Linked DNA regions of Teredinibacter purpureus. The protein of the gene in region 1 binds, or shares a complex with, the protein of each later gene. Links are inferred from orthologs where the notes say so. Each region holds a gene or a part of one and is shown in the gene's direction. Other genes may lie near its edges.

Evidence for each region.
Region 2: the proteins of sbcB (region 1) and ssb are in contact, whole or in part, in a crystal structure (PDB 3C94), measured with the Escherichia coli proteins. The link is inferred for Teredinibacter purpureus from one-to-one orthologs.

The regions. Positions count from the first base shown.
Region 1 is NZ_CP060092.1:2,373,897-2,377,155, forward strand. What follows is about bases 19-2,956. They hold sbcB (exodeoxyribonuclease I), read left to right. Parts: upstream 19-742; coding sequence 743-2,170; downstream 2,171-2,956. Other genes in these bases: can (carbonate dehydratase), read right to left, coding at 19-659; H5647_RS10270 (DUF2971 domain-containing protein), read right to left, coding at 2,158-2,956. Outside these bases: more of can, read right to left, coding at 18-18; more of H5647_RS10270, read right to left, coding at 2,957-3,045; H5647_RS10275 (aspartate carbamoyltransferase), read left to right, coding at 3,242-3,259. UniProt on the Escherichia coli protein: Degrades single-stranded DNA (ssDNA) in a highly processive manner.
Region 2 is NZ_CP060092.1:4,384,237-4,387,491, reverse strand. What follows is about bases 86-3,019. They hold ssb (single-stranded DNA-binding protein), read left to right. Parts: upstream 86-1,242; coding sequence 1,243-1,797; downstream 1,798-3,019. Other genes in these bases: fabB (beta-ketoacyl-ACP synthase I), read right to left, coding at 2,763-3,019; H5647_RS22270 (hypothetical protein), read left to right, coding at 2,420-2,698; H5647_RS19520 (sugar nucleotide-binding protein), read left to right, coding at 1,807-2,427; H5647_RS19530 (MFS transporter), read left to right, coding at 86-1,121. In the rest of the region: more of H5647_RS19530, read left to right, coding at 1-85; more of fabB, read right to left, coding at 3,020-3,255. UniProt on the Escherichia coli protein: Plays an important role in DNA replication, recombination and repair. Binds to ssDNA and to an array of partner proteins to recruit them to their sites of action during DNA metabolism. Acts as a sliding platform that migrates on DNA via reptation.

The DNA.
Region 1 (3,259 bases):
ACACAAGAGTGGCCTTTTTACTTGGGGAGTTCCGCTACACGATATTGCTCGGGTACTTGGCTAAGATTATCGAAGGTGTCAGTAATTTTTTTAAGTAAGCCATCTTTAATGTCGTAAATCCAGCCGTGTACTGCGAGTGGCTGGCGTGCGCTCCAAGCATTTTGTATGGCTGGAATATGACAAACATTGGCGACTTGTTGCTTAACATTTAATTCGCACATTAAATTTAGGCGTTCTTTCTCGTCGGCAATACAAGCCATCTTTTTTCGGCTGTGGTAATAAACGTCTCGTATATTTCGCACCCACTGGTCTACTAGCCCAAACTGTTCGTTTAGCATAGCGGCCTGCACGCCACCACAGTTGTAATGCCCGCAAACAATAATGTGTTTAACTTTTAATACTTGTACGGCGTAGTAAATAACGCTCAGACAGTTTAAGTCGGTATGGACAACGCAGTTGGCTATATTACGGTGCACAAATAATTCACCGGGCATAAGGCCTACAATTTCATTTGCGGGCACACGGCTGTCGGCACAACCTATCCATAAATACTCGGGTTTTTGCTGTTTTGATAATTTTTCGAAAAAGGTGGGGTCTTCGGCTTTTATCGCGTCGGCCCATTGCTGGTTATTCTGGAAAAGATTCTCGAGTTCGTTCATAGTGCGGCTCTAGTAAAGTGACTAATGGCAGCTGTGTTCGTGAGCAGCGAGTATACCCAAAAGAACGAAAAAGGGACAAGCCGATGAAAAGCTTTTATTGGCACGATTATGAGACCTGGGGGACAAACCCAGCTATTGACCGGCCAAGCCAGTTTGCCGGCGTGCGCACTGACGAAAATTTAAACATTATTGGGGACCCGCTGGTGATGTATTGCCAGCCGCCAGAGGATATCTGGCCACAGCCGTTAGCGTGTATGGTTACTGGTATTACTCCCCAGTTAGCCTTGCAAGAAGGCTTGCCTGAACACGCGTTTATTAAAAAAATTCATCGAGAATTTTCTCAGCCGGGCACTTGTGGCGTTGGTTATAATTCACTTCGGTTTGACGACGAAGTTACACGCTATGCCTTGTACCGCAACTTCTATGACCCGTATGAGCGTGAGTGGCGTAACGGTAATTCCCGTTGGGATATTATAGATATGGTGCGGCTTGCCTATGCGCTACGGCCAGAGGGTATCGAGTGGCCTATAGTCGATGGCCGACCGAGTTTTCGGTTAGAAAACCTTACTGTAGCGAATAACATAGCGCATCAATCGGCTCATGATGCCTATTCTGATGTTGAAGCTACTATAGAAATGGCAAAATTGGTACGCAGTGCGCAACCGGATTTATACCAGTACGCGCTAGCAAACAAGACAAAGCAAAAAGTCGCAGCCATGATGGATGTGGCCAACAAAAAGCCGCTGTTGCATATTTCATCGCGCTTCTCTGCGGAACACGGTTGTGCGGCACTTATCGTACCTTTATCGATGCATCCAACCAATAAAAATGCGGTGGTTGTCTATGATCTGTCAATAGACCCTACACCGCTGTTAACACTGGATGCTGACGCCATTGCCGAACGAGTTTTTACTGCAACGGCTGACTTACCCGAAGGGGTAGCGCGTATTCCGCTAAAGTTGGTGCATATTAATCGGTGCCCTATCTTAGTGACACCTAAGTTGTTAGACGAAAAGGCTGCGCAGCGTTTAAATATTGATAAGGCGCTTTGCGAGAGACATTGGCGGCAATTGCGTGAGAGTGATCTCTCAGGGAAGCTCGAATTACTCTATACCGCTGAGCGATTTTCACCGCGCAAAGACCCGGAGCAGCAGTTGTACAATGGTTTTTTAAATGGAGAAGATAAAAAACAGTGCGCTGTTCTTCGTAAAGCTAAACTTAAAGAGCTCGCTGAGATGCCGTCCGTTTTTAACGATACCCGCTTGAACCAGATGTTATTGCGCTATAAGGCCCGAAATTTTCCGGAGGCGTTAAATGAGCAAGAGCGGTTGGAGTGGCATGAGCATGTGCAAGAACGTCTAATGCAGGGTGAAGAGGGGTGTTTGTCCTATAGCGAATATCTCTCAGTACTTGATACGCTAGCCTTAAGCGAGGATGGAGCATCGATAGAGAAACAAGCGTTGATCAGTGCGTTGCGTCAATGGGGCGAACAAAAAACTTACGCTTTTTGAATTTCTAAATCGTATCGTCCGTTTGCTAGATTTGTTTGATAGCATCGGGTATGGCCAATGTGTTCTTTCATTAACGAAACGATCATTTTTTTATCGGCTTCACTGGTATCGATACCGAAGCAAACCGCAGAAAGCTCGCTTGTTTCGAAGGTTAAGTCATCGACCCATGTGGAGGGCTCATCATTTATTTGCCTTTTCTCTGAGAGGCGAAAGCAGCGCCATTCCTGTTCGAGTTTACGTGAGAGTGATTTTACCGTAAAGAGCGATTCGAAGTTCGGTTTCTCGTCGACAGGAGGGTTGTTTAAAATAGCATCGATTTGATCACGTAAATCGGCAAGCTCTGGTCGAGTATTGCCGTATTGTATCGGTTGAGGCCGCCGTGCAAGTGCTTGATCGGTACAGTCGAACCGAAAACACACACCTCGATGGTTATTACCAAAATGGTCCCATGCCACAGTATTGTCGGGCCGAGAGCTAAAACTGCACACACGAACTTTACGGTTATAGTCTTCCCACAGTTTTAAATAATTTTGAACGGTGGACATGCGTTGATCGACCATTTTGGCGAGCAATTCGCCTAGCACGCCTTCGGCTTCCTCTGGGTTTCCAAATCTATCCTCTTCTCGCCAGCGCCGTATAGCGTTTATTAGTGGTGTATCGCCTTGTGGTTTACTAGAGGCGAAAATCATTGAAGCTGCAAGTTTTATCGTGGCTTGCAGCAGCGATGCTCGGTCAAAGTTCACGGGTGTGAGGTGTTGGAGCTCGAGAGGGTCACCATAGACAACGGGCGAACTCCAGCGCAAAGTGCGGCTCGAAAGAATGAGTTGCGCGGTGTCAATCGAGCAATATTTAAAGAGTTTTTCGGGGATTGCCACAGCGGTTTCCTAATACAAATTATGCTGTATTTATAACTATTATAGGTAGCTTAGTCGGTTTTTCAGTGTTTTGCGTCCTTAAGTGGAGCCTGTTCGGGCGGAATCTGGCAAATAGTTGATCTTAAACGCTTGGGCTATTTCAGCCGCGGCAGTAGAATAGCCGGCAAATTTGATCCCCCTTCTGAGGTAGCGCACTGTGATATTCGCCGGTTCC
Region 2 (3,255 bases), 2.0 Mb from region 1 along the record:
TTTTTCTCGGTTTAGTTATCTTTGCCATTGGTAGTTTGGTCGCGGCGCTTGCCAGTTCAATAGAAGGGCTTATTTTAGGCAGGGCCTTACAGGGCAGTGGTGCTATCGCAAGTGCAATTATGGCAATGGTGGCCGATCTTACGTCGGAAGAAAATCGTACGAAAGCTATGGCCGCTATTGGGGCCTCTATCGGCTTATCTTTTTCTGTGGCAATGATAGTGGGGCCGGGTATTGCGTCCAGTGTTGGCTTAGGTGGTGTGTTTGGCGTTTCAGCCCTATTGGCGCTTATAGGTCTGTTAGTACTGCTTTTCGTGGTCCCCAGCCCGCCGCGTTTATCTGCATCGCACCGTGATACGGGCGCAATTCCAGCATTAATTCTCGCCAGCCTAAAAGATACCCAGTTGTTGCGCTTGAACTGGGGGATTTTCGTTTTGCACTTTGTGCTAATGGCCGCATTTTTAGTTGTACCGCTTATGCTTGAAGAGCGATTTGCGGTATCGCGCGATTCTCATTGGCTCGTTTATTTGGGGTTGTTGGGTATCGCTTTTGTTTTGATGTTGCCTCTAGTGATGTTTGCCGAGCGTAAGCGACGCGTTAAAACGGTGTTCGTGGGGGCGGTCGCTTTACTGGGGTTCAGTTTAGCCGTGTTGTCTCAGGTCAATGCTTCGATTGTTGTTTGGTTAACGCTTTTATTGCTTTTTTTTACAGCATTCAATTTGTTGGAAGCGAGCCTGCCGTCTCTTGTGAGTAAAATAGCGCCCGCTGGCGCTAAAGGTACGGCGATGGGAATATATTCAACCAGCCAATTTCTAGGTGCATTTGCTGGAGGCGTTAGTGGTGGTTGGTTGTTAGAGTATTATGGCCCTTCAGAAGTTTATCTGTTGGGGGCTGTTGTTGTAGCGGTTTGGTTTGCCTTTGCTGTAACCATGAAAAGCCCGCGGTATCTTAGTAGTGTGAGCGTCAGTGTTGCCCAAAATTTTAATGCTACTGCGTGTGTTTTGGCAGTGCCGGGTGTTGAGGATGTGTTGTTCGTGAGTGAAGACGCTTTGCTTTACTTAAAGGTGGATAAAAGAGTGTTCGATGAGAGTGAGCTTAATCGCGTGTTGCAGCGTAATTCTTGATTGCTAGGCAATACTGTAAAGGTATTGTTCTGCTAAATTTAGGTGGAGCCAAAGCAGTGAAAAGTCGCTAGAATCGATCGATAGCCAGATTTGAATCATTATTTGATATAGGAGAGTTAACGTGGCCAGCAGAGGCGTAAATAAAGTGATTTTGGTGGGAAATGTAGGTCAAGATCCTGAAACTAAGTATATGCCTTCCGGAGGTGCCGTGACCAATATCAGTGTGGCCACTTCTGAGGCTTGGAAAGATAAGCAGTCTGGGCAGCCTCAAGAACGTACAGAATGGCACCGTGTAGTCTTTTTTAATCGTCTAGCAGAGATCGCCGGCGAGTATCTTCGCAAAGGCAGTAAAGTGTATATTGAAGGCGCCTTGCGCACTCGTAAATGGCAGGGGCAAGATGGTCAAGACCGTTACACCACTGAAATAGTAGCCGCCGAAATGCAAATGCTCGACGCGCGTCAGGGTGGCGAAAATCAAAATTACGGCGGTGGCTTTCAGCAGGGTGCTCCTGCAGCAGCGCCTAATCAGCCGCAAGCGGCTCCCGCTCCGATGCAACAGCAAAATCCAAACCAGCAACAGCAACAGCAACAGCAACACGCGCCAGCGCCGCAGCAAACGTCTCATGCTGCTCCGCCACCCGCTATGGATAGTTTTGATGACGACATCCCATTTTAGGGTATTCACTTGAGTTATCGAATTCTTGTTCGGCGAGCGGATACCGCGCTCGCTAGTGCGTTTATGGGGGTGATGGAAGATTACCCTTTTGTGTTGCTTACACCGTCTGCTGAGAGCCTGAACTGGTCGGATGAGGCGGCGGTCGCAGGTTATTTCGATGAAAAATCGCCTAGCCTTGTTATTCACTTTCCGGAATCTTGCGTCGATGTGAGTGCTAGCGATATCGCCGCGGCGAGAAGTCTTGCGAAGGCATGCAAAGCGAAAAGCGTGCCTTTAATTCAGTTATCTTCATTCCGTGTTTTTGGTGACAATTATTGCCCTCAGGGCGTTGGTGAGGTGGATATGCCTCAGCCAAGCAATGAGCTGGGGCGGCGGATTTTATCGATGGAGACAGGCGCGTTGGTGTGCCCCTCTTCTATCGTGTTGCGGTTACCGTGGATATTAGATCTAGTTCCTTGTAGTTTATTCGGTCGAATTATCCCTAAATTATTAGTTGGCGAGTTACCCCCTGTATCTGATCACCATCGCTTTAGTTTGGTGTCTGCAGGTTTTGTGATTCGCAGCCTTATCACCCTCATTCATCAGGTTTTTTTGTGGCGCAGAAAACTGGGGTGTGTATCATTTGCGTAGCTCTGATCAGAGTTCCGAAGCGGAATTTGTGGATGCAACTGTGCGTATGATCAATGCTGAAGCAGGCTTGTCGCTCACAATGCCTCAGGTAATATCGGGGAAAGAAGAAGGGCGTTTGTTGTTAGGTAACGGTAACCTAAACGGTCGGAATTGTACCGATGACTTTGGTATTCAGTTTCCTTCTTGGCGGCACGGTTTTAAATCGCTCGTACGTCGGTGGCTACATGATCAGCATTTGGTAGAAGAGAAGCGGCAGTCTGTGCGGCAATAACGTAGAGGTTAGACCAAAAAAAGCGCCTATTAGGCGCTTTTTTTGGTCTAACAGTGGTGTTTTATCAACCTGCAAACTTTTGGAAAACAAGTGTCGCATTGGTGCCGCCAAAGCCAAAGCTATTCGACATGGCGATATTAATATCTGCGTCTTTTGCTGTAGGTACAATATTCAAACCATCAGCTTCAGGGTCCAGTGTTTCGATATTCGATGAGCCTGCAATGAAGCTATGCTTCATCATAAGCAAAGTGTATATCGCTTCTTGAACGCCAGTAGCACCTAAGGAGTGGCCCGTGAGTGATTTTGTTGAGCTAATAGCAGGAGTATTGGCGCCGAAGGTTTCTCGCACTGCTCGCAATTCGGCAAGGTCACCTACTGGTGTACTGGTGCCATGTGAATTGATGTAGTCGATAGTCGCCGCATCTACGTTTTGTAAGGCTTGTCTCATGCAGCGAATAGCGCCTTCGCCAGAGGGGGCAACCATGTCGTAGCCGTCTGAAGTTGCTCCGTAGCCGATGAGCTCGCCATATATTTTAGCGCCACGTGCCAAGGCGTGA